DNA from 4 places in the Phreatobacter sp. AB_2022a genome. Region 4 is predicted to be linked to each of the others. Evidence: predicted binding sites of a transcription regulator. Region 4 holds the regulator's gene; each other region holds the start of a gene.
What was found. The regulator PhoB, encoded in region 4, activates phosphate uptake and scavenging genes when phosphate is short. The targets are predictions, from matches to a motif close to TGTCATNNANCTGTCAT.
Positions count from the first base shown of each region.

Region 1: the regulator PhoB is predicted to act here: its motif matches at 2,196-2,212, upstream of OZ671_RS09675 (esterase-like activity of phytase family protein).
Region 2: the regulator PhoB is predicted to act here: its motif matches at 1,042-1,058, upstream of ugpB (sn-glycerol-3-phosphate ABC transporter substrate-binding protein UgpB).
Region 3: the regulator PhoB is predicted to act here: its motif matches at 2,242-2,258, upstream of pstS (phosphate ABC transporter substrate-binding protein PstS).

Region 1 is NZ_JAPSET010000010.1:100,158-104,428, reverse strand. It holds tRNA gene OZ671_RS09685 (tRNA-Arg) at 156-232, opposite strand; gene OZ671_RS09680 (ATP-binding protein) at 421-1,950, opposite strand; gene OZ671_RS09675 (esterase-like activity of phytase family protein) at 2,283-3,620, shown strand; gene OZ671_RS09670 (FkbM family methyltransferase) at 3,687-4,271, opposite strand, start outside.
Region 2 is NZ_JAPSET010000033.1:20,505-24,775, forward strand. It holds gene OZ671_RS21695 (MFS transporter) at 1-938, shown strand, start outside; gene ugpB (sn-glycerol-3-phosphate ABC transporter substrate-binding protein UgpB) at 1,139-2,458, shown strand; gene ugpA (sn-glycerol-3-phosphate ABC transporter permease UgpA) at 2,516-3,397, shown strand; gene ugpE (sn-glycerol-3-phosphate ABC transporter permease UgpE) at 3,397-4,245, shown strand.
Region 3 is NZ_JAPSET010000029.1:18,214-22,484, forward strand. It holds gene pstA (phosphate ABC transporter permease PstA) at 1-34, opposite strand, end outside; gene pstC (phosphate ABC transporter permease subunit PstC) at 44-1,024, opposite strand; gene pstS (phosphate ABC transporter substrate-binding protein PstS) at 1,120-2,178, opposite strand; gene OZ671_RS20090 (ABC transporter substrate-binding protein) at 2,467-3,777, opposite strand; gene OZ671_RS20095 (carbohydrate ABC transporter permease) at 3,816-4,271, opposite strand, start outside.
Region 4 is NZ_JAPSET010000015.1:4-4,274, reverse strand. It holds gene OZ671_RS12720 (bile acid:sodium symporter family protein) at 1-237, shown strand, start outside; gene OZ671_RS12715 (SDR family oxidoreductase) at 234-1,175, shown strand; gene OZ671_RS12710 (flavin-containing monooxygenase) at 1,172-2,449, shown strand; gene phoB (phosphate regulon transcriptional regulator PhoB) at 2,527-3,228, opposite strand; gene phoU (phosphate signaling complex protein PhoU) at 3,248-3,955, opposite strand.

The sequences.
Region 1 (4,271 bases), on a different contig from region 4:
AGCCAAAATCGCCCGATCGACCGTAAGCGGTTCGAATTTTTTCACCGCCAAAACGCCGCCGTTTCTACGCTTTTCATACACGGGCCCGGTCCCGCTCTTTGCACAGGCGTAGATTAGGCGGCGATAGCGTACTGTGGAGGGCAATCGGTAGTATTTGGCGCGCCCGAAAGGATTCGAACCTCTGACCCCCAGATTCGTAGTCTGGTGCTCTATCCAGCTGAGCTACGGGCGCGCGCCACGTTCGGGATGTGAAGAACGTCTCGAACGGAGGCGGTCGAATAAGCTGTTTCTCGGCGGATTGCAAGAGCGTCGGCCCGGCGCTGTGGATGATTTTTGCCGGCTGCATCCAAGGGCCGGCGCAAGGCCAGGCGGGCCGCGGGTTTGCCGCGTCGGGCCCCGGCAAACGCGCCGTCCGCGCCGTCAGGCGCGGCGGCGCTGCGACTTGCGGATGGCGGCGAGATCGATCGGCCGGTCGGGAATCGTGATCTGGAAGGTGGCGCCCAGCGTGCCGTCGGCGAGCGCGATGGTGCCGCCATGGGCGCGCACCAGCTCGGAGGCGATGGCAAGGCCGAGGCCGGTGCCGCCGGGCCGGGTCGAGCCCTGGAAGGCCTCGAACAGATGGGCGCGGGCGCGGTCGGGAATGCCGGGGCCGGTGTCGGAGACCTCGATCACCACCACCGTGCCCTCGCGCCGGGCGCCGACCCGCACCTGGTCGCGGACGGGATCGTTGGGCGCGCGCGCCTCCAGCGCCTGCTGGGCGTTGCGGCCGATATTGAGCAGCACCCGGAACAGGTGGTCGGGATCGGCGTCGACGACGAGCTCCTCGGGCACGCCGTTGATGAAGGCGATGCGCGCCTCGAAGCCGAGACCCATCGTGTCGCGCACCTCGTCGGCGAGCGCTGCGAGGCGCACGGCGGCGCGCTGGGGCGGGGCCTCGTGGGCGCGGCCATAGGACAGGGTCGACTGGCAGAAGGCGATGGCCCGGTCGAGCGCCTGGATCATCTTCGGCGCGAATCGCTGCACGGTCGGATCCGGCACGTCGGCGAGCCGGTCGGAGAACAGCTGGGCGGAGGCGAGCAGGTTGCGCAGGTCGTGGTTGATCTTGGAGACCGCGAGGCCGAGGGCGGCGAGGCGTGAGCGCTGCGCCAGCGTGTCGTGCAGCGACTGCTGCATGGTCTGCAGCTCGTATTCGGCGACGCCGACCTCGTCCTTGCGGCCGCTCGGCACGATCACCCGGCTCAGATCCTCCGGATTCTCGCGGAAGGCGATCATGGTGCTGGTCAGCCGCGCCATCGGCCGCACGAACATCAGGTGCAGCGTCAGATAGACCAGCGCGCCGGTGATGCAGGAGATCAGCAGCGACAGGAGGATGATGGTCTTCGAGAAGCGCAGCATGGCGCGCCTGAGCGGCGTCTCGTCCAGCACGATCTCGACGAAGTCGCCGGCCCGCGGCGCCGTGCCCATGACGCGCAGGATGCGGCCGTCGCGCGCGAACAGCGTGTCGAAGGCATCGCCGATCGAGCCCATCAGCGTGCGCTCGCGCATGTCGACGGTCACGTCGACCTCCGGCGGCTGCTCGGAGACGGCGAGCAGGCGGCGCGTCGTGCCGGTCTTCAGCGCCACGGCCTGGGCGCCGGCGCTGTTCAGGAGCTCGCGCATCAGCGCCTCCGGCACCATGCCGGTGGGCGCCGCCTCCAGCACCAGGGCGGCGGTGCGCGCCGAGGCCAGCCGGTCGTCGAGCCAGCTGATCCGGTAGGTCGCGACCGAAGGCAGGAAGATGAGGATTTCCGCCACCATCACGAAGATGGCGGTGAGCATCAGCAGCTTGCCCGACAGGCCGACCCCGCGCGAGGGCGCCGGCGCGGCCAGTTCGAGATCGGCGCGCCGCCGGGCGGCGAGGGCCTTGGCCTCCGCATCCTGGGTCTGGTCCGGTAACGTCTCGCGCGGCATGAGGCGGGATCCGATAGGCGGGATGCGATCATAAACGGCAGCACTCGGACACAGAAGACCGCCAAAGCGCTCATATGGGCAGGCCGGTCCGAACCAACAGATAGGTACGCGTAGCCGGCTTGCCCAGCTCTGATAAGCCTTGATGGGGCAGAACGATGGCAGCCCGGAACGACGGCCGCCCGCGGCACCGCCCGCCGCGGCCGTCCTCTGCGGCCGAGCGTCGCAATGCCAGGCCATCTGTGGCCCGTCATCCCGCCGTCATCGATCCGTTACGCCGCTGTCAGGCTGATCCGCCAAGGAGCGCCCGTTCCTCGATATGTCCGGAGCCCTTGATGCGCGCCCTGATTTTCGCCGCCGCCCTCCTCGCGGCCACGCCGGTCCTCGCCCAGCAGGAGTTCCCGGCCCGTCTCGCCGGCCATGCCCTGCTGCCGGCGGCGACCTTCATCCAGCCGCCGGCCGACGCGCCGGCCGACCTGCAGGTCTCCGGCAAGTTCACCGGCCCGGCGCGCGTCGATGCCGTCGGCACCATCATGGGCCGCTCCGCCGGCCGCCCGACGGGCCTGTCGCTGCCGTTCCGCGGCCAGCCGGCCCAGGGGCATTCCGGCATCCGGCGCATGGCCGACGGCACGTTCTGGGTGCTGACCGACAACGGTTTCGGCTCCAAGGCCAATTCGCCGGATTCGATGCTCTATCTCAACCGCTACCGGATCGACTGGGAGAAGGGCTCGTTCGAGCGCCTGGAGACCGTCTTCCTGTCCGATCCCGACAAAAAGGTGCCGTTCCGCATCGCCAACGAGGGCACCGAGCGGCGCTACCTGACCGGCGCCGACTTCGACACCGAGAGCTTCCAGATCATCGGCGGCAAGATCTGGATCGGCGACGAGCTCGGCCCCTACCTCATCCGCGTCGACATGACCGGCAAGGTGGAAGCGGTGTTCGAGACCCAGGTCGACGGCCAGGTGGTGCGCTCGCCCGACCATCCCGCGGTGACGACGCCGGCCGTGCCGGGCGGCCCGGTCGACTTCCGGGTGCGCCGGTCCAAGGGTTTCGAGGGCATGGCGGCCTCGCCCGACGGCCGCTTCCTCTATCCGCTGCTCGAAGGCGCGCTGTGGGATCCCCAGAGCAACGGCCTCGAAATGCTCGACGGCAAGCAGTACCTGCGCATCCTGGAATTCGACGTGCAGGCCGGCCGCTGGACCGGACGCCACTGGAAGTTCGTGCTGGAGGAGAACAACCTCTCGATCGGCGACTTCAACATGATCGACGGCACGACCGGCCTGATCATCGTGCGCGACGACAATGAGGGCGTGCCGGAGCGGGCCTGCCCGCAGGGCCAGCGCGCCGAGACCTGCTTCCACGCCCTGCCGCGCATCAAGCGCGTCTGGAAGATCGAGATGACCGACGCCAATGCCGGCGGCCCGGTGCGCAAGATCGGCTTCATCGACCTCCTGCGCATCCAGGATCCGGACAGCCGCGCCCGCAAGCCGCTGTCGGGCGGCCACTTCCAGTTCCCGTTCTTCACCATCGAGAATGTCGACGTGGTCGATGCCGACCACATCATCGTCGGCAACGACAACAACCTGCCGTTCTCCTCGAGCCGCGATCCGAACCAGGCCGACGACAACGAGATGGTGCTGCTGCGCGTGCCGGAATTCCTGCGCGCCCGCTGAGCGGCGCCGGTCGCAGACAGCCGAGGGCCCGGTGCAGACCGGGCCCTTGTCTTTCCGGTCGGGCCGTCACCGGTCGATGGACGGCCGCCGCGTCATCCGCGTCACGTTGCGGCGCACCGCGAAGATGCGGCCATAGGCATCGCCCTTCAGGTCGGCGCGATAGCCGGCATAGCCGAGCAGCGGATCCCAGGAACATTCCTCGTCGTGCAGGATCTGGAAATCGCCGGACAGGGTCGCGCGGATCTGCTCGCGGTTCCGGCGGTTCTGGAATTCGAGCAGGACCAGCGAGGTCTTCGACAGGTCGAGATGGGCGAGCACGTCGCCCTCGCCACCCTCGATGTCGATCTTGACGACGTCGGCCGAGGGCAGGCTCGCCGGATCGACGACGTCGACCTCGTAGGTCTCGGCCATGTGGCCGGCGACGAAGGTGTCGCCGGAATAGGCCGCGAGCCCGGATTCGCCGTCGCCGGCATAGCGGCTGACGAAGGTCGCCCGCCGCGCGGGGCCGGGGAACAGCGCCGCATTGACGATGGTGATGTCGCGCCGGCCCGCGGTGTTGCGCTTCAGGTAGTCGAAGGTGCCCGGATGCGGCTCGAAGGAGCGCACATGGCTGCCCGGCCAGCGGGCCGCGGCCCAGAGCGCGAAGGAGCC
Region 2 (4,271 bases), on a different contig from region 4:
CGCTCGCCCAGCGCATCGGCTGCCGGACCGTGGTCGTCGCGGCGGCACTTGCCGTCTCGGTGGCGCTGCCGGTGCTGGCGACCGGCAGCGGCTTTGCCGTGCTCGCCATCGCCCTGCTGCTGTTCGGCGCCGGCATCGGCGCCATCGACGTCGCCGTCAACATTCAGGCGGTGATGGTCGAGCGGGCCGGCGGGCGGCCGATGATGTCCGGCTTCCACGGCTTCTTCAGCATCGGTGGCATGGCCGGCGCGGGCGGTGTCAGCACGCTGCTCTGGCTCGGCGCGACGCCGCTCGCGGCCGTCCTCGTCGCCGCGGCGGTCAATGTTCTTCTGCTGGCCGGCTTCGCCCGCGGCCTGATCGCGCGTGGCGGCGGTGCCGGCGCGCCGCTCTTCGCCCTGCCGCACGGGCGGATCGTGCTGATCGCGGTCCTCTGCTTCGCGGTGTTCCTGGCCGAGGGCGCCATGCTCGACTGGAGCGCGGTGTTCCTGACCGGCGCACGGGGTGTCGATCCGAGCCGGGCCGGACTCGGCTATGCCGCCTTCGCGCTCGCCATGACCATCGGTCGGCTCAGCGGCGATCGGGTCGTCGCCCGCCTCGGCGGGCCGGCGGTGATGCTGACAGGCGCTGCCGTCGCCGCCTCAGGGCTTGCGCTCGCCGTCCTCGTCGCGGCGCCCGGTGCCGCCCTCGCCGGCTTTGCCATGGTCGGGCTCGGCGCCGCCAACATCGTGCCGGTGCTCTATTCGGTGCTCGGCCGCCAGACCGCCATGCCGGCGCCGCTGGCGGTCGCCGCGGTGACCACCGTCGGTTATGCCGGCATCCTCGCCGGCCCTGCCCTCATCGGCTTCGTCGCGGCGGCGTCGAGCCTGGCCGCCGCCTTCGCGCTCGTCGCCCTGTCGCTTGTCCTCGTGGGCCTCAGCGCGCGGGTCGCGGCGGCCTGACGCAAGGCTTCCCTTGCAGGGAAGGTGACACCTGCCAGGTCCTTGCTTAATCGGGGAAATCCGCCGCGCCGCCCTTTGCCCTGTCACACAAGCTTCATTAGAGTGTCATCCGTCCGTCGTTCGGCGGACCCAAGAACGGCGCGGGTTGCTGACGCCCGAAGCCGTACCGGCGTCGAACCGCGCCTTTGGGAGGATGATTGATGTTGAATCGCCGTTTCATGCTGGCGGCGGCCGCTGCCGCGGCGCTCGTATCCAGCCCCGCCTCGGCCCAGGTCGAGATCCAGTGGTGGCACGCGATGACCGGCGCCAACAACGAGGTGGTGGTCAAGCTCGCCGAGGAGTTCAACGCTTCGCAGCGCGAATACCGCGTCGTTCCGACCTACAAAGGGTCCTATCCCGACACCATGAACGCCGGCATCGCCGCCTTCCGGGCCGGCAATGCGCCTCACATCCTGCAGGTCTTCGAGGTCGGCACGGCGACCATGATGGCCGCCCGCGGCGCCATCAAGCCGGTCTACCAGATGATGCAGGAGGCGAACGAGCCGTTCGACCCGGCCTCTTACCTGCCTGCCGTCGCCGGCTACTATTCCACCTCGCGCGGCGAGATGTTGTCCTTCCCGTTCAACTCCTCGTCCTCGGTCATGTGGTACAACAAGGACGCGTTCCGCCGCGCCGGCCTCAATCCGGACCAGCCGCCGCGCACCTGGCCGGAGGTTTTCGAGGCGGCGAAGAAGCTGCGTGCCGCCGGCTACGACAAGTGCGGTTTCTCCTCGGCCTGGATCACCTGGCTGAACATCGAGCAGTTCTCGCTGTGGCATAACGTGCCGCTCGCCACCCGCGCCAACGGCATCGACGGTTTCGACACCGAGCTGCGCTTCAACTCGCCGCTGCATGTCCGCCACCTGCAGAACCTGATCGACCTGCAGCGCGACAACACCTTCAGCTATTCCGGCCGCACCAATACGGGCGAGGGCCGGTTCACCTCGGGCGAATGCCCGATCATGCTGACCTCCTCGGGCTTCTACGGCAATGTGCGCGCCAACGCGAAGTTCGAATGGGGCAACGCGCCGATGCCCTATTATCCCGACGTCCAGGGCGCGCCGCAGAACTCGACGCTGGGCGGCGCCTCGCTCTGGGTGATGGGCGGCAAGCCGGCGGCCGAATATCGTGGCGTCGCGCGCTTCTTCACCTTCCTCTCGGACGTCAATCGCCAGGCCAAGCTGCACACCGATTCCGGCTATATCCCGATCACGCGCGCCGCCTATGCCCAGGTCAAGGCGTCCGGCTTCTACACCCAGAACCCCTATTTGGAGACGCCGCTGCTCGAACTGACCAACAAGCCGCCTACCGAGAATTCGCGCGGCATCCGGCTCGGCAACATGGTTCAGCTGCGCGACGTCTGGGCCGAGGAGGTCGAGGCGGCGCTTGCCGGCCAGAAGCCGGCCCAGGCTGCGCTCGACGCGGCGGTCGCCCGCGGCAACACCATGCTGCGCCAGTTCGAGCGCACCGTATCGCGCTGATCGCTCGATGAGCCGGGGCGGGCTTAGCTGCCCGCTCCGGCACCTCCCGGGGGGACCATGGACAAGCGGGTCGTTTTCGACGGCAAGGTGCTGCCCTACATGCTGCTCATGCCGCAGCTCGCGGTCACCTTGATCTTTTTCTATTGGCCCGCCGCCCAGGCCGTCTGGCAGTCCTTCCTGATCCAGGATGCCTTCGGCCTGTCCACCGAGTTCGTCTGGTTCGAGAACTACCGCGACCTGTTCTCGAAGCCGGAATATTACAAGTCGATCGCCACCACGGCCGTCTTCTCGGCGCTGGTGGCCTTTCTCTCGCTGTCCCTGTCGCTCTACCTCGCGATCCAGGCCGACAAGCAGATCCGCGGCACCGGTGCCTACAAGGCGCTGCTGATGTGGCCCTATGCGGTGGCGCCCGCCATTGCCGGCGTCCTCTGGCTGTTCATGTTCCAGCCATCCCTCGGCCTCATCGCGCAGTCGCTGCGCTCGCTCGGCTTCGACTGGAACCCGCTGCTCAATCAGAGCCACGCCATGACGCTCGTGGTGATGGCGGCGACCTGGAAGCAGATCAGCTACAACTTCCTGTTCTTCCTCGCCGGCCTGCAGTCGATCCCGAAAAGCGTCATCGAAGCGGCGGCGATCGACGGCGCCCGGCCGATGCGCCGGTTCTGGACCATCATCTTCCCGCTGCTGTCGCCGACCACCTTCTTCCTGCTGGTGGTCAATGTCGTCTACGTCTTCTTCGACACCTTCGGCATCATTGACGCCACCACCGGCGGCGGGCCGGCCAAGGGCACCGAGACCCTCGTCTACAAGGTCTATTCCGACGGGCGTCTCGGCGGCGACCTCGGCGGCTCGGCCGCCCAGTCGGTGATCCTGATGATCATCGTCATCGGCCTGACCGCCATCCAGTTCCGCTACATCGAGCGCAAGGTCCAGTACTGATGGTCGAGCGCAGGAGCATTTTCGACTTTCTGCCGCACCTGATCCTCATCGTCGGGATCATGATCGTCGCCTTCCCGGTCTATCTCGCCTTCGTCGCCTCGACCTGGGACGCCTCCACCATCGCCAACGGCCAGATGCCGCTCAGGCCCGGCCCGCATTTCCTCGAGAACTACTACCGGACGATCTTCGTCGGCACCGCCTCGTCGACCCGCGCGCCGGTCGGCGGCATGATGCTGAACAGCCTTGCCATGGCGCTGATCATCGCCGTCGGCAAGATCATGATCTCGATCATCTCGGCCTTTGCGGTCGTCTATTTCCGCTTCCCGTTCCGCAAGACCGCCTTCTGGGTGATCTTCATGACGCTGATGCTGCCGGTCGAGGTGCGCATCTATCCGACCTACAAGATCGTCGCCGATCTCGGCCTGCTCGACACCTATGCCGGCCTCACCATTCCGCTGATCGCCTCGGCGACCGCGACGCTCCTGTTCCGCCAGTTCTTCATGACCGTGCCGGACGAGCTGGTCGAGGCATCCAAGATCGACGGCGCCAGCGCCATGCAGTTCTTCAAGGACACGCTGCTGCCGCTGTCGGTCACCTCGATCGCGGCCATGTTCGTGATCCAGTTCATCTATGGCTGGAACCAGTATCTCTGGCCGCTGCTGATCACCACGCGCGACGACATGCAGACCATCGTGATCGGCATCAAGAAGATGATCGTCACGCAGGACGCGCTGACCGAGTGGCAGCTCGCGATGGCGACCGCGGTGCTCGCCATGCTGCCGCCGGTGCTGGTCGTGATCGTCATGCAGAAGCTCTTCGTGAAGGGCCTCGTCGAGACTGAGAAATAGGGGATGGCGAATAGCGGATGCCGAAT
Region 3 (4,271 bases), on a different contig from region 4:
GCCGGTTCATGCGGCCGGTGGAGGGGGTAGCCATGGCGGTCCTTTAGTCCAGGCGGCTGCGCACGAGCCAGCGCGAGATGGCCAGCACGATGAAGGAGATGACGAACAGGGCGAAGCCGAGCTGCAGCAGCGCGTGGAGCTTCAGGCTGCCGGCCTGCGCCTCGCCGAACTCGTTGGCGATGACCGAGGCGATCGACGAGCCGGGCGCGAAGATCGACGTGCTGATGCGGTTGGCATTGCCGATGACGAAGGTGACCGCCATGGTCTCGCCCAGCGCCCGGCCGAGCCCCAGCATGCCGGCGCCGACCATCGCCGTGCGGCCGTAGGGCACGCGCACGCTGCGGAACACTTCCCAGGTGGTGGCGCCGATGCCGTAGGCCGATTCGGCCAGCATGGCGGGCACCGATTCCAGCGTCTCGACGAACATGGCCGTGATGAAGGGCAGGATCATCAGGGCCAGGATGATGCCCGCGGTGAACACGCTGAACTGCTGCGGCGGGCCGGCGAAGACCTCGCCGACGACGGGCAGCCAGGACAGCGCGGCGATCAGCGGCGTCTGGATATAGGCCGCGATCAGCGGGGCCACGACGAGTGCCCCCCACATGCCGAAGATGATCGAAGGCACCGCGGCCAGCAGCTGGATGGTCACGCCGATCGGCTTGCGCAGCCGCTGGGGGCAGACCTCGGTGAGGAAGAAGGCGATGCCGAAGGAGACCGGGACGGCGACGATCACCGCGATGACGGCGGTCACCAGCGTGCCGAACAGCATGGACGCGGCGCCGAAGCGCTCGGTCACCGGGTTCCAGATGGCGGTCGTGTAGAAAGCGGCGCCGAAATGGCGCAGCGCCGGCCAGCCGTCATAGGCCAGCAGGGCGATCATCGCGCCGAGGATGAGGAGGACGAGCGCACCGGACGCCCACAGCAGGGCGTGGAAAACGGCGTCGGCCAGCTGGCCGCGCCGGATGGTGCGCGCCAGGTTGGAGCTTCGGTCTGTGGTTAGCGAAGGCTCGGCGACAGTTGTCACGGGATGAGGTCTCACAGGGCTCGGTCGCGGAGAGGCACGGCGTCGGACAGTGGGATGCCCGCGCCGTGGCCGGCGCGGGCATCGTTCTCTTTGGCTTACTGGCTCGGGCCGGTCCAGATCGGCTGGCCCTGGGCGTTCTGGATGTTGGCCCAGGCGGCCTTGACGCGGGTCACGACGCTCGCCGGCAGCGGGATGTAGTGCAGGCGCTCGGCGATCTTGCCGCCCTCGGCGGCGAACGACCAGGAGAAGAAGTCCAGCGCGGCGCGGGCACGGCCGGCATCGCGGGGGTCGCGCGGGAACAGGATGTAGGTCGGGCTGACGATCGGCCAGCTCTGCGCGCCCGGCTTGTTGATCATCGAAGCGGCGAGGTCGCGGGCGTTCTCCCAATCCGCGGCGGCGGCGGCAGCCTGGAAGTTCGGGGTGGTCGGCTCGACGAACTGGCCGGCGGCGTTCTGCAGCTGGGTGGTGGTCAGGTTGTTCTCGGCGGCGAAGGCATATTCGACATAACCGATCGCGCCCTTGGTGTTGCGCACGGCACCGGCAACGCCGTCATTGCCGCGAGCGCCCGCGCCGGTGCGCCACTGCACCGAGGTGGCGGCGCTGACTTCGGCCTTCCACTTGGCGCTGGCTTCCGAGAGGTAGCTGGTCGTGACGAAGGTCGTGCCGGAGGCGTCCGAGCGGTAGATCGGCTGGATCGCCAGGTTCGGCAGGGTCACGCCCGGATTGATCGCGGCGATGCGCGCATCGTTCCAGGTCTTGATGGTGCCGAGATAGATGTCGGCGACGATCTCGCCGGTCAGCTTGAGCTGGTTCTTGTTCACGCCGTCGAGATTGACGATGAACACCACCGCGCCGATGACGGCCGGGAACTGAACCAGCTTCTGCTGCGTCAGGCGCTCGCTCGGAACCGGGGCGTCGGAGGCGCCGAAATCGACCGTGCGGTTCTGGATCTGGTTGATGCCGCCGCCCGAGCCGATGGCCTGGTAGTTCAGCGTGTTGTTGGTGGCCTGCTTAAAGGCGGCCGCCCAGGCGTTATAGACCGGGGCCGGGAACGTGGCGCCGGCTCCCGTGAACTCGACGCCCTGGGCCGCGGCCGGCTGCGCGAAGAGTGTCGCAACGGCCAGAGCCGCCGCAGCTGAGATCCGCTTGAACATGATTGGGGTACCTCGAGTGCCAGAAAAAACTGCGATCTGCTCCCCCACCTCTGGCTGCTCTCGATGACAGGTGTGTGACGATCGTGACAAAAGCTGCTGACTTTAGGAGAAGCGCGCGCCGTCCGGGATCTGAGGGTGGGCATCCAAGATGCTGACATCGCAGCGTTTTCCGGCCCGCCGTGAGGGGCGGGCCGGATTGTCGCAGAGCACCCATGGCGGCCCGCGGCGCGGCCCGCCGGCCGATTCCGGCCGGCTCTTCGGACGGTGCAAGCGCGCGATTATGACAGCTCAGGCGCGGGGAATGAGCCTTGCGACCTCGCGTGCCATGTCGCGCAGGACCTCTTCCGGGCTCGCCTTCTGCTCGGCGATGCGGGCGAGATTGTCGACCATGATCTGGGTGACCCGCACCGAGTTCTGGCCGGGGAAGGCATACCAGGGGATCATCAGGTGAACCTGCCTGGTCGCCGCCTGGAACAGCGGGTTGGCCGCATAGAAGGCGCCGAGATGGGCGGGATCGTCGATGGCGATCTGGTTGCACGGCACGTAGCCGGTATTGCGCGCCATGATGGCGGTGCCCTCGGCCGATGTCACAAATTTCATGAATTCCCAGGCGGCCGCCTGGCGCGCCGGATTCTTGGCGACGAGCATGACGCCCGCGCCGCCGGTCGGCAGGCGGCCCTTGACCGGATCGATCACCGGCAGGGTGGTGGTGCGCAATTCGAAATTGCGGCCGACCATGCCCGAGACCTGGCGAACCTGCGCGGTGGTGCGGAACATGGCGCCGAGCTTGCCGGCGCCGAAAGCCTGGAGATCGGCGGTGGAGGTGGCGGAGGCGCCGAAATTCGGCATCTTGCCCTCCTTGACCATGCGATCGAGCAGTTTCAGCGCGGCAAGGCCTTCCGGCCCGTCGAAGGCGACCTTGGTTTCGTCGGGCGTCAGCATGCGGCCGCCATGGCCGTAGAGCAGGGCCGAGAACATCCAGTCGTCGCCCGGCCAGCGGAAGAACATGCCTTCGTTGCCGTCGCCGAGCGCATAGATGCGGGCGGCGAGCGCGATCACCTCGTCCCAATGGGTCGGGAAGCGATCCGGATCCTGGCCGACGCGGCGCAGCAGGTCGGCATTCAGGTAGCTGATCGGATTGGAGGTCGCGAAGGCCAGGCCGCACTGCACGCCGCCGTGGAAGCCGAGGCCGAGCAGCGGCGCGGAATAGCCGAGCTTTTCGACGTCGCCCTCGCGTGCCAGGAACGGCTTCAGGTCGGCGGCGATGCCGCGCTCGGAGAACAGACGCAGCCGGTTCAGCCCCTGGAAGGAGACATCGGGCAGCCCGCCGGTCGTCGCCTGGCGCAGGATCAGCTGTGCGCCCTCCTCGTAGGTCGGGGTCGGATTGACATAGCCGACCTTGACCTTGTCGCTCCGGCGGTTGAACGCTTCGGCTAGGCTCTCCTGCGCCTCCTTGAAGATCGGCGGCATGGAATAGTGCGCGACCAGTTCGATCGTCTGGGCGCGCACGACGGAGGGCATGCCGATCGTGGCCGCGCCGGCCATGAGGCCGAGTGCCGCGCGGCGGTCGAGCGGCAGGGAAGTGATCGGTCGGGACATGGAAAAGGCTCCAGCTCAGTCCAATGGATCGGCACGCCTCAGCCCTTGAGGCCGGTCATGGTGATGCCCTCGACGAAGCGCCGCTGGGCGAGAAGGAAGGCTGCGACCAGCGGCAGGGTGGTGAGCGTCGCGGCGGCCATCAGCGCGCCGAAATCGTCCCCCGCCTCCTCGGTGCGGAAATAGATGACGCCAAGCGCCGGCGTCGCGAGCTCACCCTTGCCGGAGACCGCGATCAGCGGCCAGAACAGGTCGTTCCAGTGGGCGACCACGGAAAAGATCGCGAAGGCCGTGGCCGCCGGCCAGGCATTGGGCAGGACGATGCGCCAGACGATCGACCATTCGCCGAGGCCGTCCATGCGTGCCGCCTGGATCATCTCGTCCGGCATGGCGCGGAAGAACTGGCGGAACATGAAGATGGCGAAGACCGAGATGGTCGAAGGCGCGATCAGCGCGGCATAGCTGTTGAGCAGCCCGGTTCCCGCGAAGGCGATATA
Region 4 (4,271 bases):
GGCATCGGCTGGCTGTCGGCGCGCCTGTGGCGCCTCAGCGACTACGATACCCGCGCGATGGCCATCGAGGTGAGCATGCACAATTCCGGCTTGGGCCTTGCCCTGATTCTCAACCAGTTCGACGCCCTGGGCGGTGCCGCCCTGATCGCCGCCGGCTGGGGGGTCTGGCACATCGTTTCCGGCTGGGCCCTCGCCGCCTTCTGGACCCGCCGCGACCGCAGGGCGGCGGCGGAATGAACACGGGCATCCTGGTCACGGGCGCAGCTGGCTTCATCGGCGCTGCCCTGGTGCGGCAGCTTGCCGGCGGCGGCGAACCGGTCGTCGGGCTCGACATCCGGGCGCCCGCCGCCCCGGTCCCCGGCATCCGCTACGAGCAGGCCGACATTCGCGATCCCGCGCTCGCCGACCGGATCGCCGCGGCCCGCCCGCGCGTCGTGGTGCATCTGGCATCGGTGGTCGCCGCCGGCGGCGATGCCGCGCGCGACCGCGAGATCGACGTCGTCGGCACCGGTCATGTCGTGGCGGCATGCCTCGCCGCCGGCGCGCGCCGCCTGGTGGTGACCTCGAGCGGCGCTGCCTATGGCTATCATGCCGACAATGCCGTTCCGCTCACCGAGGACAGCCCGCTGCGCGGCAACGAGGATTTCCCCTATTCCCGGCACAAGCGGCAGGTCGAGGAACTGCTCGCCGCCGCGCGGCTGGCCCATCCGGACCTCGAACAGGTCGTGTTCCGCCCCTGCACCGTGCTGGGCCCGGGCGTCGCCAACCAGATCACCGCCATTTTCGAGCGGCCCGTGGTGATCGGCCTTGCCGGCAGCGCGACGCCCTTCAGCCTCGTCAGCGAGACCGATGTGGTGGCGGCCCTCGGCCGCGCCTGCGCGGCGGAAAGCCCGCCCGGCATCTACAATCTGGCCGGCGACGGCACGCTGACGCTTGCCGAGATCGCCAGGCGGATCGGCAAGCCCTACCTCGCCGTTCCCCCCGGGCTGATGCGCCTGGCACTCGGGCTCGCGAACCGGCTCGGCCTGACGACGCTCGGCCCGGCGCAGGTCAATTTCCTGCAGTACCGGCCGGTGCTCGCCAATGATCGGCTGAAGACCCGGTTCGGCTACCGGCCGACCCTGTCGGCGGCCGAGACCTTCGATCGCTACTGGCAGGCGAGGGCCGCGGCATGACCTATCTCATCATCGGCGCCGGCCCGTCGGGACTTGCCACCGCGCGGGTGTTCAAGGAGACGGGACTGCCCTTCCAGGTGGTCGAGTGCAATCTCGATGTCGGCGGCCAGTGGCTCTACGGCGCGCCGTCGAGCAGCATCTATCAGACCACCCATCTCATTTCGTCCAAGACCACCACGGCCTTCGCCGACTATCCGATGCCGGCCGACTGGCCGGCCTATCCGCACCACACCCAGGTCTTCGACTACCTCAAGGCCTTCGCCGGCCATTTCGACCTCTACCCGTCGATCCGCTTCAACCGTGCCGTGACCCGGCTCGCCCAGGAGGACGGCCGCTGGCAGGCGACCTTCGACGACGGGACGAGCGAGACCTATGCCGGCGTCGTGATCGCCAACGGCCATCTGAGCGACCCGGAACTGCCGGCCGTGCCCGGCACCTTCACCGGCGACCTCATGCATGCCAAGACCTACAAGAGCCCCGACATCTTCGCCGACCGGCGCGTGCTGATCGTCGGCATGGGCAATACCGGCTGCGATCTGGCCGTCGATGCGGTGCACCGCGCAGCCAAGGTCCTGTGGTCGGTGCGCGGCGGCAATCATTTCACCCCGAAATTCCTCCGCGGCAGGCCCGCCGACGAGGCCAATCACAAGGCCCGCTTCGTTCTGCCCCGACGCCTCCGCTCGATCGTGCACGAGGCCGTGCTCGGTTTCGTCGTGGGCCCGCCGGAACGCTACGGCCTGCCGCGCCCGGCGCACCGGCTGTATGACCGCACGCCAATCGTCAACACGCTGGTGCTGCAGCATCTCGGCCAGGGCGATATCGGCCTGAGGCCGCCGCTCGCCCGGCTCGACGACGATCGCGTCATCTTCACCGACGGCCGCGCCGACGAGGTCGATCTCGTGCTGTTCGCGACCGGCTACCGGATCACCTTCCCGTTCCTGGACGAGGCCGCGCTGAAGAGCGAGCTGAACTGGCAGGCCCCCGCCCCGCACCTCTATCTCAACATCTTTCCGCCGGCGGACAACAACCTCTTCGTCGTCGGCATGATCGAGGGCGGCGGCATCGGCTGGCCCGGGCGCGACCTGCAGGCACGGGCGGTGGCGAGCTATCTGACGGCGCGGCGCGACCGGCCGGTGCGTGCGGCAGCCTTCCGCCGCGAAATCGGCCGGCATTGCGCCGGGCCGCGGCCGGCCGATGCCGGTCCGCACGGCATCTTCATCGATTTCGTGGACTACAAGCGCGTTCTGGGCCGGGCGATCGAACGGCTGAGCTGAGGCCGGATCGCGTCCGGACCGACGCCAACGGCATCGAGGCCGGCCGTGGTTCGAGGCTCGCGCTCCCGGGCGCGGGCCTACGCCGCCCCGGCGAAGCGCTCGTTGAAGGCGTAGCCCGAGCCGCGCACGGTGCGAATCGGATCGGCCTCGCGGCCGCGCTTCACCGCCTTGCGCAGGCGGCCGATATGCACGTCCACCGTGCGCTCGTCGATATAGACGTCGCGGCCCCAGACACCGTCGAGCAGCTGCTCGCGGGTATAGACGCGGCCCGGCGACTGCATGAGGAATTCGAGCAGGCGGAACTCGGTCGGCCCGAGCGTGATCTCGCGACCCGACCGATGCACCCGGCGGGTCTCGCGGTCGAGCTCGATATCGCCCGACTTCAACAGGCTGGAGAGATGTTCCGGCTTGGCCCGGCGCAGCAGCGCGCGGATGCGCGCCAGCAGCTCAGGCACCGAGAACGGCTTGACCACATAGTCGTCGGCGCCGGTAGCCAGGCCGCGCACGCGCTCGCCCTCCTCGCCGCGGGCGGTGAGCATGATCACCGGCAGCCGCTCGGTCTCGGCGCGCAGCCGGATGCGCCGGCACAGCTCGATGCCGGACAGGCCCGGCAGCATCCAGTCGAGCAGCATCAGATCGGGGACCGCCTCGCGCAGCCGCACCTCCGCCTCGTCGCCCCGCATCACGGTTTCGACGCGATAGCCTTCGGCTTCGAGATTGTAGCGGAGCAGGACGGTGATCGGTTCTTCGTCTTCGACCACCATGATGCGTGCGGTCATGAGTTCAGTCCCTTGTTGGTCAGGAGCCGGCCGAGACGATCGACGTGGTGTCGAGCTTCGGCCGCTCCTCGGCGAGCGTCGTACCGTTGACCACGTAGTAGATCGTCTCGGCGATGTTGGTTGCGTGGTCGCCGATCCGCTCGAGGTTCTTGGCGCAGAACAGGAGGTGGGTGCAGGCGCCGATATTGCGCGGATCCTCGAGCATGTAGGTCAGCAGCTCGCGGAACAGCGAATTGTAGAGCGCGTCGATATCGCCGTCCGACTTCCAGACCTCCAGCGCGGCCGCGACGTCGCGCTGGGCGAAGGCGTCGAGCACCTCCTTGATGCGCTCCAGCGCGAGGCGGGCCATGGCATCGAAACCGCCGGTGACCTTCGGCAGCGGCAGCGAGCCGTTGATCGCGATGACCCGCTTGGCGATGTTCTTGGCGAGATCGGCGATCCGCTCGAGATCGGCCGCGATGCGCAGCGCGGCGACGATCTCGCGCAGGTCGATGGCCATCGGCTGGCGCTTGGCGATCACCAGGATGCCGGCCTCCTCGATCTCGCGCTGCATGGCATCGATCGCCGGATCGGCGGCGCGCACCGTCGAGGCCAGCGCCACGTCGCCGCGAATCAAGGCGTCGATGGCGCCGACGATCTGCTTCTCGGTCAGCCCGCCCATTTCGGCGACGCGTTGCGCCAAGCCCTTCAGCTCGTTCTCGAATGCGCTGACGATATGCTCGGTCATGCAGGTCTCCTGGGCGGGCTCGGGAAAAGGGGCTTTTCCCTACCCGTGTATGACGACGGTTCTATGCTTGCGACGTGACACATCAATGACGATGAAAAAGCCAAGCATTCAAGCGCTTGTAAGGGATGCGACAAGACATTCCGCCGTCACATCGGCAAGTTCCGCCGCCGGCGGCACTCGCCGGGCCGCGGATGGCCCGGCCGGCACGGCGGTCACTCCGCCGCCGGCGGCATGCGGCGGGCCGGCTGCGGCGGGGCCCGGCCCCCCGCGGCCCGCGCGGCCGGCTCGGCGGTCTCCCGGCGCCCCGGGGAGGGCG